DNA from 2 places in the Micromonospora sp. BQ11 genome. Region 2 is predicted to be linked to the other one. Evidence: riboswitches for the same ligand, from Rfam matches in the RefSeq annotation. Region 2 holds a riboswitch; the other holds the start of a gene.
What was found. Region 2 has a riboswitch for ZMP and ZTP ahead of ACTMSW_RS12980 (glycine hydroxymethyltransferase). Riboswitches for the same ligand answer to the same signal wherever they lie in the genome.

Region 1: linked by a shared signal. The riboswitch ahead of ACTMSW_RS11630 (bifunctional 5,10-methylenetetrahydrofolate dehydrogenase/5,10-methenyltetrahydrofolate cyclohydrolase) and the one ahead of ACTMSW_RS12980 (glycine hydroxymethyltransferase) in region 2 are both predicted to bind ZMP and ZTP.

Annotation. Positions count from the first base shown of each region.
Region 1 is NZ_JBQHDB010000004.1:412,513-422,866, reverse strand. It holds gene ACTMSW_RS11665 (PAS domain-containing protein) at 1-178, opposite strand, end outside; gene ACTMSW_RS11660 (VOC family protein) at 721-1,116, shown strand; gene ACTMSW_RS11655 (class I SAM-dependent DNA methyltransferase) at 1,134-1,775, shown strand; gene ACTMSW_RS11650 (phosphotransferase family protein) at 1,821-2,585, opposite strand; gene ACTMSW_RS11645 (hypothetical protein) at 2,684-6,049, shown strand; gene ACTMSW_RS11640 (hypothetical protein) at 6,111-7,742, shown strand; gene ACTMSW_RS11635 (hypothetical protein) at 7,825-8,295, opposite strand; ZMP/ZTP riboswitch at 8,437-8,518, shown strand; gene ACTMSW_RS11630 (bifunctional 5,10-methylenetetrahydrofolate dehydrogenase/5,10-methenyltetrahydrofolate cyclohydrolase) at 8,530-9,393, shown strand; gene ACTMSW_RS11625 (dihydrofolate reductase family protein) at 9,461-10,018, opposite strand; gene ACTMSW_RS11620 (hypothetical protein) at 10,108-10,354, opposite strand, start outside.
Region 2 is NZ_JBQHDB010000005.1:192,920-203,273, forward strand. It holds gene ACTMSW_RS12965 (hemerythrin domain-containing protein) at 1-297, shown strand, start outside; gene ACTMSW_RS12970 (metallophosphoesterase family protein) at 347-1,216, opposite strand; gene ACTMSW_RS12975 (SDR family NAD(P)-dependent oxidoreductase) at 1,417-2,223, opposite strand; ZMP/ZTP riboswitch at 2,354-2,445, shown strand; gene ACTMSW_RS12980 (glycine hydroxymethyltransferase) at 2,464-3,900, shown strand; gene ACTMSW_RS12985 (hypothetical protein) at 3,976-4,236, opposite strand; gene ACTMSW_RS12990 (PLP-dependent aminotransferase family protein) at 4,275-5,594, opposite strand; gene ACTMSW_RS12995 (alpha-hydroxy acid oxidase) at 5,598-6,725, opposite strand; partial or broken gene ACTMSW_RS13000 (alpha/beta hydrolase) at 6,802-7,719, opposite strand; gene ACTMSW_RS13005 (cytochrome P450) at 7,716-8,942, opposite strand; gene ACTMSW_RS13010 (GDSL-type esterase/lipase family protein) at 9,010-10,308, opposite strand.

The DNA of each region.
Region 1 (10,354 bases), on a different contig from region 2:
CGAGGACCGCCAGACCGATGCCCGACCTCTCGAACAAGGAGAGCACCACGTCGCCGTACTCCTCGCTGCTGATCTCCGACGCCGACGGCGCGGTGGCGGCGCGCGATTCGAGGTCGTTTCGGATCAGCGGTACCGCCTGCTGCCGTGGCAGCCGCTGCGGGTACGTGACGAAGGGCATCTCTACAACTGGATTGGCTGTGTACATGCGGTGACAGCTCCCCCGTGTCGATGGTGCGGCACGCCAGCAGACTTGTGAATTACGGATGGCAGCAGCTGCAGAATCGGCTGACCGCGATCGTGTGTGGACCTTCGGCAGTCATCTCCGCATCCTTTCGCACTGACCATGGAGAGAACGGCGGTGAAACAGTGCGCAACCGCCCGTATTCAGGAATGGTGAGCCCATTCGCGGGTCGAGATGCCGCGCGGTTGACAATTCGTTGCGGCACAGGCGATCGTTGCCGGACCGCTTTTCGATACAGGCCGAAGCTACAGCCGATTCGATGACGCCGTCAACGGTCGATCCCCGTAACGCGCATAGCAACTCTGGCAGCCCACCGTAGCCGGATGGTGCGCGCCATATGGCGCGATTGAGACCCGTCAGAGTGTGTGCTACGGCGTACGCCGAGGGCCACGCCCGGACCCAGTGGCGGTCGCGCAGCGGCCGGCGACCACGCCGTCATGGAGTGCACCCGTCCGCCTTCGTCCTGCGATGATCCGGTGGTGACGTCCTACGTGTCCCACACCACCGTCGACTGCACCGACGCCTACGCCCTGTCACGGTGGTGGCAGAGCGTTCTCGACTACCGCGAGGACCCGGACGATCCGAACGAGCCGGGCCACGAGGAATGCATGATCCACTCCCGGGACGGACGGCACCGCCTGCTCTTCATCGAGGTGCCGGAGAAGAAGCAGGTCAAGAACAGGATCCACCTCGACCTGCGTCCCGTCGAAGGCACGCGCGACGCGGAGCTGGCCCGGCTCACCGAGCTCGGAGCGGCGGTCGTGGCCGACCAGCGCAACCCCGACGGGACGGGATGGGTGGTGCTCGCCGATCCGGAAGGCAACGAGTTCTGCATTCTGCGCAGCGACGCGGAGGTCGCCGGCGGGCGACCGTGACGGCCTCGGGCTCAGAGGTGGTCGGCGATCCCGGTTGGCTCGACGACACCCGAACCTCCTACGACACGGTGGCGGCGAGCTACGCCGACCTGCTGCGCGACGCGCTCGCCGACGAACCGTTCCAGCGGGGCATCCTTGCGCTCTTCGCCGAGCTGGTGCGGGCCCAGGGAGACGGGGCGGTCGCCGACGTCGGCTGCGGCCCGGGCCGGATCACCGCCCACCTGCACGGCCTCGGCCTGGACGCGTTCGGTGTCGACCTGTCACCCGCGATGATCGAGGTGGCCCGGCGGGATCATCCCGGCCTGCGTTTCGAGGTGGGCTCCATGACTCGTCTCGACCTGGTCGACGACGCTCTGACCGGCCTGCTCGCCTGGTTCTCCCTGATCCACGTCCCCGACGACGAGGTACCCGGGGTCCTCGCCGAATTCCGCCGGGTGCTGCGGCCCGGCGGCGTCGTGCTGCTCGGGTTCCACGCCGGCCACGGCAGTCGACTGAAGACGGAGGGCTACGGCGGTCACCCGATGCACGTCCACGTGCACCGCCGCCCGCCGGACCGGGTCGCGGCCTGGCTGGACACCGCCGGCTTCACCGTCGAGGCCGAGATGACGCACCGGCCCGCCCCCGACGTCGAGGGTGGGCTCGTCTTCGCCCACCGGTGACCTGTGCGGCAGCACGGCACTCGTGGCCGTCCGGACCGTACGGCCTCACATCCGGGCCCTCAGCACGTCGAACTCGCAGCCGGGCAGGGACGGGTCGAAGCCGTGCTCGACCAGCCAGCGGGCCGCCACCAGGCTCCGCCACGACCACCACCCGCGGATCACGTCGAGGTCGACATCGGTGCCGTAGCCGGCGACCACGTCATCAAGGTGCTCCTCGTGTCCGAGCGTCAGGACGGCGAGGTCGTACAGGGCATCGCCCCGGGCCGCCTCGGACCAGTCGAGCACACCGGTGATCTCGTCATCGTCGACGAACACGTGGGTGATCTGCAGGTCACCGTGCATGAACACCGGTTCCCACGGCCGCAGCGCAGCATCGGCGACCTGGCGGTTACGGGTGACCACGTCCGTGGGAAGGACACCGTTCGTGACGAGCCACTCGCACTCGCCGTCGAGGCGCGATGCGAGCTCGTCGAGGCGCCGACCGGGCCACGGCGGCAGGGGCGCGTCGTGCAGCGTCCGCGCGGCCGCACCCGCCGCGGCCCATGCCGCCGACGACGCGGGCGACGGCTCGCCGAGGCGGCCCAGTGCCATCCCGGGCAGGGCGGCGAGCGCGAGCACGGGCGGCCTGCGCCACAGGACCTCCGGAGTCGGGATCGGCGCCAGAGCCATCGCCTCGACCTCGACGTCGGTGCGCGTCCGATCAGCGTCGATCTTCAGGAACACGTCACCGACACGCAGGGTCGCCCGCTCGTCGTGGGCGACGACGACCTCGACCTTCTCCACGTCGGCCATTATCGCGGCGAGCCCCATCGACGTCACCGGATTTGCCGCGTCCGGGAAGCCGCATCGCGTGGTGGGGCGGGCGCCCGCCGGAAACGGGTCGGCGGGGCAGCGCTACGACGGTCACAATGAGCGCCGTGCAGAGATCAACGCAGCGCTTGCTCGACGAACTGGACGGACTGCCGTACCGGGAGCGGATGATCACACTCGCGCGACGGGCCCCCGATCTCAGCGCCACCGGCGAGCTGCCGGGAGTGCTGGCGGATCTGCGTGACGGCACGGCGTATCACCGCTTCCTCGCGGTCACCGCCGGCCAGGTCGTCGGCGAGCTCTCGGCGGTGCGGGTGGCGCTGGACGACCCGCACCGCCCGATCCGGTCGATCGCGGTGAAGGCCTGCCTGCGCGCCGATGTCCTCTCCCGGGCCGACCTGCTCGCCCTCGTGCGCGACGCGTCGGCCGATCTGCGCAGCCTGGTCTACCGGTCGCTGCGGTACCTGCGCCGCTCCCAGGTCGCAGACGGGCTGGTCGACGCCGTGTGGGATCGCTTCGGGGCGGCGGAGGCGGTCGCCCTTCTGCCGGCCTGCGGTCCGGACACGGTCCGCCGGCTGCTCCCGGCCGTCGAGCACGCCGTGGAGAGTTGGGTTCCCCTTGCCCGTCGCCATGCCGACGTGCTGCTCGACCACGCCGAGGCGGTGCTGCCCGGTCTGGGCCCGACGGAGCTTTCGCGGTGGTGGTCGGCACGCGCGAGAAGCGTCCTGGTGGCCGGTCGGGTCCGACCGGATCGCGCGCTGGCGCTCCTCGAACGCCACGCCCCGGCCGGCTACCTTCCCGGCGATCTCACCGGGTACGGCGCGCTCGCCGCCGCGGCGCCGGAACGGGTTCTGGCGATGCTGACCGCTCCCTCCCGGGCGGGCTGGGTGGCCTACCAGTGGCTGCCTCCGGCGCTGCTGCGTCGGTTCGCGGGGCTGCCCCAGGCGGAGCTGGTCGAGCTGGGTCGGCGGGTGAGGGGCCACAACAACTCGCTGGACCGGCTGTTGGCGACACTGCCCCCGTCGCGTCGGGGCGCACTCTACGACGCCGTGGTCGCGGACGTGGAGACCGCCGACGAGATACCCGACGTAGCGCTGATGGAGGTGCTGCCCCGCGCCCTGCGGGAGCGGGAGGCCCGCCGGGTGCTCGCCCTGCACCGGGTTCGCCACGACGAGGTGGCGGTGCGGTCGTGGAGCGCCTTCCTACCCTGGCCGGAGGCGTCGGCGGCGCTCACCCCGGTCCTACGCGCCGCTGACGCGGTCGACCGGGCAGTCGCGTACGAACTGCTCCTCGACGCCGCGCGGCGCAGCGGCGACCCGGCCGCGGTGACCGACGCGGTGGGCCGGTTGACGCGATTGCGCAACGAACAGGACCCCGTCCGCGCCACCGCCCTGACGGCCCTGACGACCGTGGCTCGGCTGCTGCGCGCGGACTCCGTCGAGGTGCTGACCCGGATCGCGGTCGACGCGACGACCACCCGCGACGCGTCACCGCGGACCCTCTCCGCAATCGGCGCCCTCTGCACCCGGGTGCTGAGCCACCACGTCGACGAACCGGCCCTGCTGCGGTGGGCACTGGACACCCTCGACCGGCTCTTCGGCGGCCACCGGCTACCGCCGCTGGGACGGTTCGACGAGACGCTGCGCCACGGCCAGGAGGAGATGGTCTTCGCCCAGTTGCGGGGGTGGATCGAGGCGGGCATCGCGCGGGGACGGTTCAGCCCGCTGTTCGCGGTGACCCGGGCCCTGGGACGGCGGGCCTGGCGGCTGCCCGAGCTCCAGGAGTTGCTGAGCCGGGCGGGCGAGCCGGGCAACGTCACCGGCGTGGTCCGGGAAGCCGTCGAGCTGTGGCTGGCTGACCCGAAGACCCGGGCGCAGCGGGTGGCGCACGTCCTGGACCGCGACGCCTCCACCATCACGGTGCCGACGGTGTGGCGGACGGTCAGCGCGCGACGTACCGACCTGCTCGACCGGGTGCTGTCCGGCCCTGCGCCCCGCGGGGCGTTCCTGACCGCCGGCACCCGCTGGATTCCGGGCCCACCCGTGCACCCCGAACGGTGGCTGCCCCGGCAGCAGGAGGCGTTCGTGCGGTTGCAGGCGCGGCTCGCCGCCGACGCCGGCACGCCACTGCACGCCCGGGCCGCCGCTCTCCGGGCCGCCGCGCCGGTCCCGGACGCCGGGCGTGGGCTGGTGCTGCGGTACGTCGAGTCGTCGAACGTCACCCTGGCCGAGGCGGCCCTGGGCGCGCTGCCGTGGACCGACCGACCGGACGAGGCGCTGCCGGTGCTGATGGCGCACGCCGACGACGACCGGGCCCGCGTCGCCCTCTACGCCGCCGGCCGCGTGGTCCGATTCATCCGGCCGGCGGACCTCCTGCCGCTGCTGTCCGGCGTGGCCCTCGGCCGAGGCAAGGTGACCAGCCGCAAGGAGTCACTACGCCTGCTCGGCCGATTCGGTCCACCGGCGGCGATGCCGGTGCTGCTGGCGGCGTGGCAGCAGCCCGACCAGCACCGCGACGTCCGGGCGGCGGTCGTCGCCGCCGCCCGGCAGCGGCTGCACGCGCCGCAGAGCTGGACGATCCTCGAACAGGCGGCCGTCGGTGGCCGTGAGGAGTCCCTGACCGTCCTGACGACGCCGCCGGACCGCGTGGCCGCACCGGACCGACCCCGGTACGCCGCACTCGTCGCCGCGGCCTGCGCGAGCCCGGACCGTGCGGTCGCCCGGGCCGCCTGGCCCCGACTCGCGCACTGGATGCCGTGGGCACCGGATGTCACCGACCTGGTCACGGCGGCCCTGACCGACCTGGGTGAGCACCACGCCTGGCCGTCGCTGTGGCCGATGGTGGGCGCGTTACTCGACCACCCCGACCGGCCGGAACGACGAGCCCTCGCCACGGCCCTGCACGCCCTGGTGCGGCTCGACGCGGCCGACCCGGACGCCGGTGGCCCGGCGGCCGACCGCCCGGCCCGGCGGCGGATCGACGCCATCCTGAGCCAGGCAGGGACCTGGGCCCGCTCGGTAGGCCCGCAGGTCGACCGGTCGGAGGCGCGAGCGGTGGCGCGCGACCTGGGTCGCGAACCGGGGTACGTGGCCCGGGCAGCCGAACTGTCGACCGCGCTGCTGCAACTCGGCGGCACGACATCCCACCACCTCACCGCCGACCTGCTGGAGATCACCGAGCTGGTCAGCGGACGACCGGCGCTCGCCGCCAGGCTGGCCGACCGCCTCGGCCAGCGGACGGAGCAGCCCGTGCTGACGGTCGACTCGGACGTGCTGGTGGACACGGCCCGCACCCTCGCCCGGCGGGGCGAGGCGACCACCGGCCTGTTCGCGGTGGCACTGGTCCGGCGGGGCAGGTCGCACGGCTGGTCGGAGCCGTGGCGGGACCTGCTCCACGCGCTACGGGAGCACCCGGTCGCCGACGTACGCGACATCGCCTTCGACATCTCGATGGAGGCGGCGTGACCGTACCCACCAGCCCGCCGGGCTCCTGCCCCGCCCTCTCCCCCCGATCTCCACGCTGCCCGTGATCGACGACGATTCCTGGACGATGCTCCGCACGGCCGCCGGCACCTCGACGGACGGCGGCCACATCGGCACCTCCCGGGTGGTCCAGATCCGCCGTGACCTCTGGCTGGACGATCCGGCCGGAGTCCCGGTGGCGCGGGGCCTGGCGGGCAACCCCGCGGCACCGCTCGACGTGCTGCTGCGCCTGCTCGACGAGCATGCCGAGGCCGTTCCCGCGGCGTTCCGGCGGCGCGCCGACCTGCCGCCCGCGGTCGTCGCCGCGGCGATGCGTCACCCCGTGGCACGGGTACGCGGCGCCCTCGCCGCCAACCGCCACATCGACCCGGCGCTCCGGCTCAGCCTGCTGGACGACCCCGAACGTCGCGTCGCCGCGCTCGTCCGGGAGGACCCGGACCTGGCTTTGCCCGACCGCGCGTTTCTGCCCCGGTTGGACCGGCTCGTCACCCTGTTCCGGGCTGGCACCTTCACGGCGGCCGACCTGACCGGCGAGGTGATCGAGTGGGGGACGCGTGACCGGCGCGCGGTGCCGGTCGTCGCCGCTCACCCGGAGCCACTCGTCCGCAGCGCCGCGGTCCACCTGCTGGGCGGCCTGGACGAGACGTCCCGCGACGACCTGCGGCACGCCCTGCTGCACGACGAGGCACCGGAGGTGCGGGCGGCCACCGCCCACTTCTCCGCGGAGCGGGAACGGGTGCAGGAGCCGGCGGACCTACCGGTCAACGGGTACGCGCACCGGGAGCTGCTGGGCGACCGGCGGCTCTCCCCCGCGCTGATCGCACACGTGCTCGCCGCCGACGACGGGAAGGAATGCGTCGACGCGATGGCGACCAACCCGACCCTGCCGCCGGCGGTGGTCGAGGCGTTGCTCGACCACCCGTCGGCAGACGTACGGCGCAGCCTCGCCAGGCGCGACGACCTGACCGGTCCGCAGTTGGCACGGCTCGCCGCGGACCCGGACGTGTCCGTGCGAACCGCGGTCTCCGTCCATCCCGCGCTCACCGAGGAGGAGCGGGCGGCGATCGACATCGACGTGACCACGGCACCGTGGAACCGCTGGGTCGACCTGTGCTGGCACCTGCGCGGGACGTCGCCGCCGGACCCGCTGCCGCCGCTGACGGAATCGGTACGGCTCGCCACATCGGTCAACCCGCTGCTGCGCCGGCGGGGCGCGGTCGACCCGCGGTTGCCGGCAGAGGTCGTCACCGCGCTCGCGGAGGACCCCGATCCCAGCGTACGAGCCCTCCTCGCCCATCACCATCCGACCGCGCCACCCGAGCTGCTCCTGCGGGTGTTCCGCGACGGTCGATGTGACCGACACCGACTGCTGGCCCTGCCGAACTTCCCGACGGTGACGCTGGCCCGGTTCGCCGACGACCGGGACCCGGCGGTCAGGCGGCTCGTCGCGCGCGACCCGCAGGCGGATCCGGCGCTCGTCGACCGGCTCACCCGCGACCCCGACGCCGAGGTGCGGCGGGCGATGGCGGCATGCCCCCGACTACCGGTGGACCGGATGGTCCACCTGCTCGACGATGCTGAACTGGCCGAGTCCGCAGCGAGGAACCCGGCCCTGCCGGTCGACGTGATGCACGAACGACTCGCCTCGTCGTCACCCGCGCGGGGCGAGCACTGACGGTCGATCGGCGCGCCGGGCGCCCTCATCCCGGCTTCCGGTGCCCCGGCGCCGCCCTGCGGATACCGGCCGCGGCCAAGCCTCAGCAGTCGTCCTGCTTCCACTTGCCGTCCTCGCGCGCCCACGGCTCCCTGGTCTGATTGAGGGCAGGCACCTCGTAGGTGTAGGTCACGCGGGCCAGGTCACCGGAGATTTGCGCCTCGAAGGTCTTGATCGGCATCGCCTTGCCATACATCTGCTTGGCGGCCATGAGCATGCCGGTGAACTCGCTGAGGGTCACACGCTCCTTGCACCTGGCCGAGAACAGCTCGTACCCGACCGTCGGCTTGGCGTCGAGGAAGGCGTCCGAGTACGCCACCACCGCTCGGCGAAGCTCCGCCTCCTCGCTGGGTGCCTGAGCGGTCGGGCTGACCGCCGCCGCAACTGACGACGGGGTGGCGACGGGGGCTGTGGAAGCCGAGGGCGAGGCGGCTTCCGCCTGGTCGGCCTCACCTCCACACGCAGCGAGGGAGAGCACGACAAGGGGCATTACGATCATGGCTTTGCGGATCATGGCGCGCACAGTACTGCCGCGACGGCCCTCGATGATCGACGGGACGGACAGCCCGATGAGGGCGCGTCCAGCGCGGACGTCCCTCCCTCTGGGACCAGCCGCGGTAGGCGACACATCGCACTCGTCGTGCCGGATATTCTGCGGGGCAGAGGCGACTGGCGGCACGGGGATGGTCGGACCATCGGGGAGCCTGTCACGGGAGTCGACCGCCTGGGCTGCCGTCCGGAGGGACGCATGCCCGAGACCGCTCGATTCCTGCCCGGCGCACCGGTGGCCGAGGCCGTACTCTCCGACACCGCCCGGCGGGTCGCCGCCCTGCGCGAACGAGGGGTCACGCCGAGCCTGGCCACGATCCTGGTCGGCGACGACGACGCGAGCGCCGGGTACATCCGGATCAAGCAGCGGCAGGCGGCCGAGTTGGGCTTCGACTCGCCGCACCGGCACCTGCCCGCGGACGCCACCCACGCCGACCTTCTCGACATGATCGCCGGTTTCAATCTCGACCAGGACGTGCACGGGGTCCTGATCCAGTACCCGATCCCCGACCACCTGGACTACGACGCCGCGCTGCAGACGCTGGACCCGGACAAGGACGTCGACGGTATGCACCCGCTCAACATGGGGCGCCTGGCTCTCGGTCTGCCCGGCCCCCTGCCGTGCACGCCGGCCGGCATCGAGGCGTTGCTGGACCACCACGGGATCCCGGTCGCCGGCCGCGAGGTGGTGATCCTCGGGCGCGGCGCGACGATCGGGCGGCCGCTGGCCATCCTGCTGGCCCAGAAACGCCCCACCGCGAACGCCGCGGTCACCGTGGTCCACACCGGCGTAGCGGACTGGCCGCGCTACACCCGCCGCGCGGACATCCTCGTCGCCGCCGCCGGCGTCCCCGGCATCATCCAGCCGGAGCACGTCCGTCCCGGAGCGGTGGTGATCGGCGCCGGTGTCCGGTACGCCGGCCGTCGCCTCCTCCCCGACGTCGACGAAGCCTGCGCCGAGGTTGCCTCCGCGATCACCCCCCGCGTCGGCGGGGTCGGCCCGACGACGGTCGCCATGCTGTTCCGCAACGCCGTGGCCGCCGCCGAACGCGCGACCGCCTGACCCGCGGCAGCCTCACCGTGGCGGTGCCGACTGCGTGACGCCGGACAGTGTCACCGACCGGTGTGGCTCAGCGGGTCCGGTAGCGCGCGTAGATCAGTCCGCTGTCGAAGGCACGCTCCTCGACCAGCTCGAGGTCGAGGCGTACGCCGTCGGGGAAGAAGCGCTTGCCGCCGCCGACCACGCTCGTGGTGATGAACAGGTGGTACTCGTCGACCAGGCCGGCCGCGATCGCCTGGGCCGCGAGGTTCGGGCCGTCGACGGTGAGGTCGTGATCAGCCTCGGCCTTGAGCCTGCGCACCGCGTCCGGGTCGAAGGCCCGCTCGATCCGGGTCCTCGTGCTGGACACCGAGTCCAGCGTCGTGGAGTACACGATCTTCTCCGCCGCCTGCCAGTCGCGGGCGTACTGCAGGATGTACGGCGGCTGGTCGGGCTCGGTGTGCGCGGTCTCCCAGTAGACCATCGTCTCGTACATCCGTCGGCCGTAGAGGTACGTGCCGACGGGGCGGAAGAGGTCGTTGACGAAGGTGTGCACCACCGGGTCGTCGGCCCCGGTGCCGAGGCCACCCTCCGCGGCCTCGGCGTAGCCGTCGAGTGAGGTGACCATCGAGTAGATGAGCTTCGCCATTCGTTTCCTCCCGGTACGAGCGCGTCAGCGGTCCTGCACGTTATGACCTGCGCACGGCCCGGAACTCATCGAGGCTGGGCTACGGACGCTCAGGAGTCTGCTGGCACCCCGGCTTCCAACTGGCCGATCATGGGGGCGAGGAGATCGTTGAGCTCCCGGGCCAGCACGGTGACGGCTCGGCGCGCTGCGGGCGCCACGGAACTGTCCGGACCGTCCGGAGCCGGAGGCAGATCATCGAGGGGTACCGGCGCCTCGACCTGCAGCATCGCGCGCAGATGCGGGCTACGCGTCACATCCTGCTCCGTTGGTGTCGTGTACTGACCGAACAACTGGGGC
Region 2 (10,354 bases):
GACGACATCCTCGAGTCCTACGAGGAGCACCACGTGGTCGACGTGCTCTGCGCCGAGCTCGCCACCATGGACGCCTCCGACGAGCGCTTCAACGCCAAGACCACGGTGCTCATCGAGAACGTCGAGCACCACGTGGAGGAGGAGGAGCAGGAGTGGTTCCCCAAGGTCCGCGAGGCGCTCGGCCGTAACCAGCTCCAGGAGATCGGCCAGCGGATGATCGACATGCGCAAGGACGCCCCGCGCACCCCCACCGAACCCAAGGCGATCAAGAAGTCCGTGGACGCGATGACGGCCTGAGCGCGACCGCGCTGCGCGGGCCCGGCCGATGGCCGGGCCCGCACGCGTCTCACCAGGCCGTCGGCGGCACCCCGTCGGGAGCCGGCAGGATCCGCCGCAACCGCCCCGGCGGTACGCTCCGAGCCCGCCACTCCCGCGGGTAGCCCAACGAGACCTCCTCGAACCGCACCCCGTCGTACCAGGTTGTCCGGGGGATGTGCAGGTGGCCGTAGACCATGACGGCGGCGTCGAAGCGTCGGTGCCAGTCGGCTGTGGCCTCCGTGCCGCACCACTGGGCGAAGATCGGGTACCGCAGGATCCGGGTCGGCTCCCGCACCAGCGGCCAGTGGTTGACCAGCACGGTCGGCAGCGCCGGATCACGCTCGTCGAGCCGCCGGGCGGTCTCGGCGACCCGCGCCGCGCACCACGCCGACCGGCTCGGGTACGGATCCGGGTGCAGCAACTGCTCGTCGGTGCACACGACCCCGGTCCGGTACGCCTCGGCCAGCGCCGCCTCCGGCGTGTCGAACCCCTCCGGGCGCCAGCTGTGGTCGTACAGGAGGAACAGCGGCGCGACCGTCACCGGCCCGCCGCGGCCCTCCCACACCGCCCACGGGTCCTCGGGGGTGAGCACGCCGAGGCGGCGGCACATCTCGACCAGGTGGTGGTAGCGCTCGACACCGCGCAGCGCCACCGGATCGCGCGGCGGGGTCCACAGCTCGTGGTTGCCGGGCGACCAGACCACCCGTGCGAAGCGGTCGGCCAGCAGACCCAGCGCCCACTCCACGTCGGCGACCGTCTCGGCCACGTCACCCGCGACGAGGAGCCAGTCGTACGGCGTCTCCGGGCGCAGCGCCTCCACGATCGGCCGGTTGTCCCGGTGCCCCACGTGCAGGTCGCTGATGGCGAGCAGACTGCCCTCACCCGCGTACCCCGCCATGGCGTCGATCCTAGGCACGCCCGCCCACCCCCGCGACCCCCGCCGCGCCGCGCCGCGCCGCGAGCAACAGTTTCCGAGAAAGAGTGGCTATTCCGCGGAGAATGGCCACTCTTTCTCGGAAACTGCGCGACGGGCGCGGCGTGCGGGCGCGGGGCGCGATGGGCGCGTGCGGGCGCGGCGGGCGGGCGCGGCGGGCGGGGTCAGGAGGCGGAGCCGGGTTCGGCCATCTTGCGGTGCTGCTCGGCCTTCAGCTTGTCCGGGACGATCTTGCCGGCGGCGGTCTGGACCTTGTTCATCAGCGAGCCCGCGGTGACCGTCTGATCGCCCTTCATCAGGGCCTTGAAGCCCTGCTCGGCGACCGTACGTGGGTCGTCCTTGCGCCCGGCGCCGACGCGGGTGTCCTCCATGTCGGCCCGCGCGAAGAACTCCGTGTCCGTCGGCCCGGGCATCAGCGCGGTCACGGTGACGCCGGTCTCCTTCAGCTCGTTGCGCAGCGCCTCCGCGAAGGACTGGACGAACGACTTCGAGGCGTTGTAGACCGCCTGGAACGGGCCGGGCATCGTCGCGGCGATCGAGGAGGTGAACAGCACCCGTCCCGCACCGCGTTCCACCATCGCCGGCAGCAGCAGCTTCGCCAGGTGCACCGTCGAGCGCACGTTCAGGTCGACGACGGTCAGTTCGTCGGCCAGCTCCGTGCCGCCGACGAAGTCACCGCCGGCACCCCGCCCGGCGTTGAGCGCCAGGGCGTCGACGGGCCGGCCGGTCGCCCGTACGGTCGCCGCCAGCTCCTCGACCCCCTCGGGCCGGGCCAGGTCGACGCGGACCGGCTGGACCTGCGGGCCGCCGTCGCGGCGCAGCCGCTCCGCCGCCGAGGTGATGCCGTCGTCCTCGGCGGCGATCACCAGGTCGAAGCCGTGCGCGGCGAACTGCACCGCCAGCTCGTACCCGATCCCGCTGGACGCGCCGGTCACCACGGCCATCGGGCGGTCGGTGCTCGGTGTGGTCATCTTGTCGTCACTCCCCTCGTCTGCGCGGACCGGCCGCCGCACCGCGGCCGGCTCCGCTGGGAGCAGTGCCCCGGCGCCGGCTCCTCAACCCCCGGCGGCGCGGCGACCTCGGGCCGACCCGGTAGGATCACCGGCGGGCCGTGACTGGCGCATTGGAGATGGAGAACCATCGGGGAGCGGCCCCGTCATGAGGGACGCATGCCGAGCGCCTGGGCCTTCCGCACGTCACCAGGAGGTCGCATGTCGCCGAACGCCGAATCCACCGCCTTCCGCAGCGCCCTCGAGGTGATCCGCGCCGTCGAGCCGCGGGTGGCCGACGCCATCGGCGCGGAGCTGACCGACCAGCGCGAGTCGCTCAAGCTCATCGCCAGCGAGAACTACGCCTCCCCGGCCACCCTGCTGGCCATGGGCAACTGGTTCAGCGACAAGTACGCCGAGGGCACCGTCGGTCGCCGGTTCTACGCCGGCTGCCAGAACGTGGACACCGTCGAGGCGCTCGCCGCCGAGCACGCCCGGGAGCTGTTCGGCGCCGCGCACGCGTACGTGCAGCCGCACTCGGGCATCGACGCCAACCTGGTCGCCTTCTGGGCGATCCTGGCCGACCGGGTGGAGGCGCCGGCCCTGAAGCGGGCGGCGGCGAAGCACGTCAACGACCTGACCGAGGCGGACTGGTTCACGCTGCGCCGGGAGCTGGGCGACCAGCGGATGCTCGGCATGTCGCTGGACGCGGGTGGCCACCTCACGCACGGTTTCCGGCCGAACATCTCCGGCAAGATGTTCGACCAGCGCAGCTACGGCACCGACCCGGCGACCGGCCTGGTCGACTACGACAAGGTCGCCGCGGCGGCGCGGGAGTTCAAGCCGCTGATCCTGGTCGCCGGCTACTCGGCGTACCCGCGGAAGGTCAACTTCCGGATCATGCGGGAGATCGCCGACTCGGTCGGCGCGACCTTCATGGTCGACATGGCGCACTTCGCCGGCCTGGTCGCGGGCAGGGTCTTCACCGGCGACTTCGACCCGGTGCCGCACGCGCACATCGTCACCACGACCACCCACAAGTCGCTGCGCGGCCCGCGCGGCGGCATGGTGCTCTGCGGCCCGGAGCTGGCCGACCAGGTGGACCGGGGCTGCCCGATGGTGCTCGGCGGCCCGCTGCCGCACGTGATGGCCGCCAAGGCGGTCGCCCTGGCCGAGGCGCGTCGCCCCGACTTCGCCGACTACGCGCAGGCCATCGTCGCCAACGCCCAGGCCCTGGCCGAGGGGCTGACCCGCCGGGGCGCGAAGCTGGTCACCGGCGGCACCGACAACCACCTGGTGCTCATCGACGTCACCGGCTACGGACTGACCGGCCGGCAGGCCGAGCAGGCACTGCTCGACTCGGGCATCGTCACCAACCGCAACGCGGTCCCGCAGGACCCGAACGGCGCCTGGTACACGTCGGGCATCCGGATCGGCACCCCGGCGCTGACCACGCGCGGTCTGGGCACCGCGGAGATGGACGTCACCGCCGAGCTGATCCACACCGTGCTGAGCCAGACGAAGGCGGGCGCGAACGCCGACGGCACCCCGTCCAAGGCCAAGTACGCGCTGGACCCGGCGGTGGCCGACAAGGTGAGCCGGCAGGCCGGCGAGCTGCTGACCGGCTTCCCGCTGTACCCGGCCGTCGACCTGGGCTGACACCGTGCTCCCTCGGCGCCGGCACCGCCGGCGCCGAGGTCCCGCCGGCCCGTGACCCGGGCCGGCGGGAAGCGCTCAGGCGAGGGGGCGCTTCAGGTGGTAGCGGTGCACCTCCGTGCTGCCCTGGACGTTGTTGACGTCCTCGGAGGCGGCGACGAGCTCCCAGCCTTCCCGACCGGCGCGGTTGAGGTGCGCGATCGCGGTGTCGCCGTACGCGGTGATGTCCCGGCGGGACCCGTCCGGCGCGTACCAGACGAAACTGACGGTGAAGTTGCGGCCCTGCCCCTGATAGCGGCGGACCAGCAGCGCGTACTCCCAGGCGACCATGGGGTCCATTATGGGTGTCCATCGAGGACGTTGGTGAACGCGGTGTGTCAGCCCACCGGCGCCGCCGCCCCGCGACGGGCGAGTTCGTCGGTGACCAGGGCGGCGAGCCGGTCCAGGCCGACGTCGATCTGCTCCGGGGTGACCGCACTGACGGACAGGCGCAGCGCGTCGACCGGTGCCCCGTCGTCGTAGAAGTGCGCCATCGGCGTCCACAGCAGACCGTACTCCCGGCCCGAGCGGTGCAGCAGCGCGTCGTCGACGGCGAAGGGCACCGTGACCACGACGAAGAAGCCGCCGGCCGGGACGTTCCACCGCACGGGTGACCGGTCGCCGAAGCGCCGGGCCAGGCCGGCGACGAGGTGGCGCAGGTTCCGGGCGTACGCGGCCCGTTCCCGGACGGTCGCGGCGACCAGGCTGCACCCGTGCTCCAGCAGCGCGCCGCCGACCACCGCCTGGGCGAGCGCCGAGGTGTTCACCGTGACCATGCTCTTGATCTTGGCGAGCTGGTCGGCGAGCAGACCGACGCCGCCGTCGGACCCGGCGACCCGCTGGTCGGCCACCACGTAACCGACGCGGGCGCCGGGCAGCACCGTCTTGGCGAACGAGCCGAGGTAGACCACCCGACGAGCGGTGTCCAGCGCCTTGAGGGTGGGCGGCCGGTCGCCGTCACCGGCCGGGAAGAGGCCGTACGGGTTGTCCTCGATGAGCAGCAGGTCCTCCTCGGCGGCCAGGTCGAGCAGCCGCCGCCGGTCGGCCACGCCGATGCTCGCCCCGGACGGGTTGGCGAAGTCCGGCATCACGTAGCAGGCGCGTGGGCGTAGGCCCTCGGCCCGCGCCCGCCGGACCTGGGCGCGCAGGTCGGCCAGGTCCACCCCGGTCGGGCCGCCGGCCACCGGCCGTACCGGCAGGTCCAGCAGGCGGGCCGCGCCGGTGAGCCCGACGTACGTGGGTGCGACGGCGAGCAGCACGTCGCGCGGGGAGGACCGCAGCGCCCGCAGCACCAGGAACATGGCCTCCTGGCAGCCCACGGTCACCACGATCGCCTCCTCGTCGACCGTGATCCCCTCGTCGACGGCGAGGTTGCGGGCGACCAGGTGGTGCACGATGCCCTTGGTGCGGCCGTACTGGAACAGCGTCCGGTGCACCTGGGCCGGGCTCTGCCCGAGGTCGTCGGCGAGGTGCCGGCGGAACCGGTCCAGGTGTCGGTGCAACGCGGCGACGTCGAAGAACTCCTCGTACGGGCGGCCGGCGGCCAGCGACACCGCGTCCGGGTAGTGCTGGGCCACCTCGTTGAGGAAGTTCATCGAGTTCAGCGCCGGATCGTCCACCGCCGGGTGCAGGTCGGTCACGTGCAGGTCCGGGGTCACGGGTCAGTCCACCAGGATCGTGCGCAGCTCGCGGGCGGCGGCCGGGTCGACGCAACCGGCGAGGGTGAGCGCGTCGGTGAACTCGCCGGCGAGCAGGTCCAGCGCGGTCTGCGCACCGGCCCGGCCGCCGGCGGCCAGCGCCCACAGCATCGGCCGGCCGACCAGCACGCCGTGCGCGCCGAGGGCGAGCGCCCGCAGCACGTCCACCCCGCCACGGACACCGCTGTCCAGCAGCACCTCGCACCGGTCGCCGACCGCCTCCACCACCTCGGGCAGCACGGTGGCGGTGGCCGGGGCGCCGTCGAGCTGTCGCCCGCCGTGGTTGGAGACCACCACGGCGTCCGCGCCGGCGTCCGCCGCGAGGGCCGCGTCGCGGGGATCGAGAATGCCCTTCACCAGCAGGGGCAGGTCGGTACGCGCCCGCAGCCACTCCAGGTCCGCCCAGCTCACCGCCGGGGCGAACACCTCACCGGTGTGCGCGGCGACGGCGGACACGCCCGGGACGGCGGCGTGCGCGAGGTCGTCCCGGCCGGCCGGCAGGTTCGCGGCGACGACGTGCGGTGGGATGGCGAACGCGTTGCGCACGTCGCGCAGCCGCCGACCGAGCACGGGTACGTCCACCGTGACGGCGATGGCGGTGCAGCCGGCGGCGTGCGCCCGGTCCAGCAGGTCCGCGACGAGTCCCCGCTCGCGCAGCCAGTACAGCTGGAACCAGACCGCCCCGCCGGCCTCGGCGATCCGTTCGATCGGTTCGCTGCTGAGGGTGCTCGCCACGTACGGCACGCCCGCCGCGCCGGCCGCCGCGGCGAGCCCCGACTCGCCGTCGGGGTGCAGCAGCCGCTGGTACGCCATCGGCGCGACCGCCACCGGCAGGGCGTGGGTGGCGCCCAGCAGCCGGGCCCGCGTGCTCGGCGCGTGCACGCCGCGCAGCACCCGGGGCAGGACGGCCACCCGGTCCAGGGCCCGCCGGTTCGCCGCGAGGGTGGTCTCCGCGCCGCTGCCCCCGTCGACGAAGTCCCACACCTCGGGGGGCAGCACGGCACGGGCCAGGTCGGCGAAGTCGGCCAGGCCGGCGGGTGCGGGCGGGTCCGCCACGGGCACGTCCGGCCGGGACAGCACGCTCTCAGCCATCGACGGCCCCCGTGCCGAGCGCCGCGGCCACGGCGGTACCGGTGGCGGCGCCGCGCGACGGTGCGGGTGGCAGGCCGAAGCGTTCCCGCAGGAAGGCGGCCGCCTCGTCCTGGGCGCGCCGGCCGTCGTCGAAGGCGCCGGGCATGGCGAAGAAGCCGTGGATCATCCCGGCGTACCGGCTCAGGGTGGTCGGGACACCGGCGTCGCGGAGCCGGTGGGCGTACCGCTCCCCCTCGTCGCGCAGCGGGTCGTGCTCGGCGGTGACCACCAGCGCCGGGGGCAGACCACCCAGGTCCTCGGCGAGCAGCGGCGACGCGAGCGGGTTCCGGGCGTCGGCCGGGTCGGCGAGGTAGTGGCCGCGGTACCAGGCGACCGAGCGGCGGTTGAACAGCGACGGGTCGTCGTCGCCGGCCGGGTCGGCGGTCTGGTCGGTGTTCGGGTAGACGAGCAGCTGGGCGGCGAGCCGGGGCGCCCCGGCGTCGCGGGCCAGCAGGGTGACCGCGGCGGCGAGGTTGCCACCCGCGCTGTCCCCGCCGACCGCGATCCGCTCCGGGTCGGCGCCGAACTCGTCCGGGTGCTCGGCGATCCACCGGGCCGCGGCGTGGCAGTCGTGGACGGCGGCCGGGAACGGGTGCTCGGGGGCGAGCCGGTAGCCGACGGTCACGACCTGGCAGGGCACGGCGTTGGCCAGCCGCCGGCAGATCCCGTCGGCGGTGTCCACGCTGCCCAGCGTCCATCCGCCCCCGAAGAGGTACACGAGGGTGGGCAGGCGGCCCTCCCCCGCCGGGCGGTGGATCCGTACCGGCAGGTCACCGGCGGGACCGGGGACGTGCGTGTCGCGTACCTCGTGCACCGGCTCGACCGCGCCGCCGCCGGCGCGGATCGCGGCGAGGTCGGCGGCGCGGGCCTGCGCCAGGGTCTGGGTGTACAGCGGCGGGGTGCCGGCCGCCCGGCGGGCGGCCCGGTAGGCCGCCACCTGCGGATGCTCGGTCATGCTGTCCCCTCCCGTCCGGTGCTGACCAGCAGCTTGTCGACGCCCCGCAGGAAGAGGCTGCCGCTGTACGTCGGCGCCTCGGAGATCGCCAGTCCGGGGAAGCGGGCCAGCAGCCGGGGCAGCGCGAGGCGGCCCTCCAGGCGGGAGACCGCCGCCCCGATGCAGTAGTGGGGACCGGCGCCGAACGCCAGCGACGGCGGGCCGGTCCGGCGGGGGTCGAAGCGGTCCGGGTCACCGAACCGGGCCGGGTCGCGGTTCGCGCCGGCGATCATCAGCAGGACGTTCTCGTCCCGGCCGACGGGCACCCCGTCGAGGTCGGTGTCCCGGGGCGCGGCGCGGGCCAGGAAGTGGACCGGCGCCTCCAGCCGCAGGATCTCGTCGACGGCACCCCGGGTCAGCGCGTCGTCGCCGGCCAGCGCGGCGGCCACCTCGGGATGGTCCAGCAGCAGCGGCAGGCCGTTGCTGAACATGTAGACGGTGGTGACGAAGGCGGCGTTGAACAGCACGACGAGGTTGCTGACCAGCTCGTCCTCGGTCAGCTCGACGTCGCCCGCGTCGACCGCCTCGACCAGTGCGCTGATCAGGTCGTCGCCGGGGGTGCGGCGGCGGTGGGCCAGCAGGTCGCGGTAGAAGGCCCGCAGTTCGGCGGCGGCGGTGTTGGCGGCGGCGAGGCGCTCGGGGGTCTTGCCGGCGACGTCCAGGAACTCGTCGATCCGCTCCACCCGCTGCCGGTAGAAGTCCAGCTCACCGGCGGGGATACCGATGAACTCCGCCATCACCAGGGCGGGCATCGGGTACGCGAACTCGGCGACGAAGTCCACCTCGGTCTGCCCGGCGTCGGCCATCCGGTCCAGCAGGCCGTCGACCACGCGGTGCACGACCGGCTCCAGGGCGCCCATCCGGCGCGGGGTGAAGGTCTTCGCGAACACCCCGCGCATCCGGGTGTGGTCGGGCGGGTTGACGAACATCATCGAGGTCTGCAGGGTGCGCAGCACCTCCTGCTCCTGCCAGCCCGGCGGGGGCTGCTTGTACCACTCCGGGTCCCGCAGGATCCGGTCGACCAGGTCGTACCCGACGGCGACCGCGGCGACCGCGCGGTGCTCGGCGCGGGCGGGCACCGGGCTGACCGGCCCGAGCCGGTGCAGGTCGGCGTAGCAGGGATACGGGTTCTGCCGGCCCTCGTCGCTGTAGAGACGGGTCAGCACCTGTGCAACGTCGGTCATCGTCGGTCGGTCTCCCCAGGAATCGGTGGTGCGGGCGGCGGGGATCACCCGCCGCCCGCACCGGATGTCACAGACCGAGCAGGCGCAGCGGTACGGCGTTCGCCATCGCCTCGTTGCCGGCGTCGTTCGGGTGGATGTGGTCCCCCGAGTCGTACGCCGGCAGCAGGCGGCTGGGCTGCGCCGGGTCGCGCAGCACCGCGTCGAAGTCGAGCAGGCCGTCGAACTCGGTGCTGCCGCGCAGGAAGGCGTTGACCGCCTGCCGGGTGGCCTCCTTCTCCGGCGTCCACACGCCCGGCTTGCCGTGCCCCTCGTACGGGGTGAGGGTGGCGACCAGGCTGCGCAGGCCGCGCGCCTGGACCTGCTGGTTGATCTGCCGCAGGGACGCGATGATCGCGTCGGCGGAGTCGTTCGACATCCAGATGTCGTTGATCCCCAGGTGGGTGACCACGGTCCGGGCGTCGGTCTGGGAGAACACGTCCTCGTCGAGCCGGGCCAGGGCGTTCGGGCCGAGTTCGTAGTAGCCGGGGAAGTCGCCCGCGCCGGGCTCGGGGCCCTCGTGGTTGAGGCGGTTGCCGGCCAGGCTGGCGTTGAGCACACCCGGGGTGCGGACGTCCGGGCGGGCGTCGATGAGCCGGTCGGCCAGCAGGTCCGGCCAGCGCTTGTTGGCGTTGACGGTGCTGCCGTTGCCGTCGGCGATGGAGTCACCGAAGACGACCACCGAGCCGGGGCTGTGCCGACGCTGCACGTCGATCCCGGACAGGAAGAACCAGCAGCAGTTGGGGCGGATGGTGAACCCGGCGCCGTCGGCGGCGGAGGTGAGGTCCGTGGCACCGATGAAGTTGGTCTGCCGGGACTGGCCGTGGAAGGTCACCGGGCCCGTCGGCGTCGGGAAGTGCACGGTGAGCACCAGGTCGGACTGGTCGGCGACCGGGAAGTCCAGCGGGTCGCTGAGCAGTTCCGCGCCCCGGTTCATGGTGGCCGAGGCGGTGCCGCCGAACGTCAGCTCCCGCAGCGTCGCCGGATCGATGTCGGACAGGTCGTCGGCGGTCGCGGTGTTCGGGCGGGCGATGGTCGCGCGGCCCACCCGGACCGCCTGCTCGCCGTACATGTTGCTGAGTCGCACCCGCAGCACCGGGCCGCCGACCGTGGTGTGGACGACCATCCGGACGCTCTGGTTGTTCAGGCCGTTGTTGGTCAGGCCGGTCGCGTTGCCCCGGGTGACCGCGGTCGCCCAGGTGGCCGCCCAGGTTGCCCGGTCGCGCCGGTCGGTGTCTGAGGGGCCGGCGCTCGCCACCACGGCCGGGGTGCCCGCCACCAGCAGGATCGCCGCGGTGGCGACGACGTGCCATCTCTTCGGGGTCGACATTGAACCTCCATCGTGGGCAGCCCAGGGCCCCGTCCGCTGACGGCAA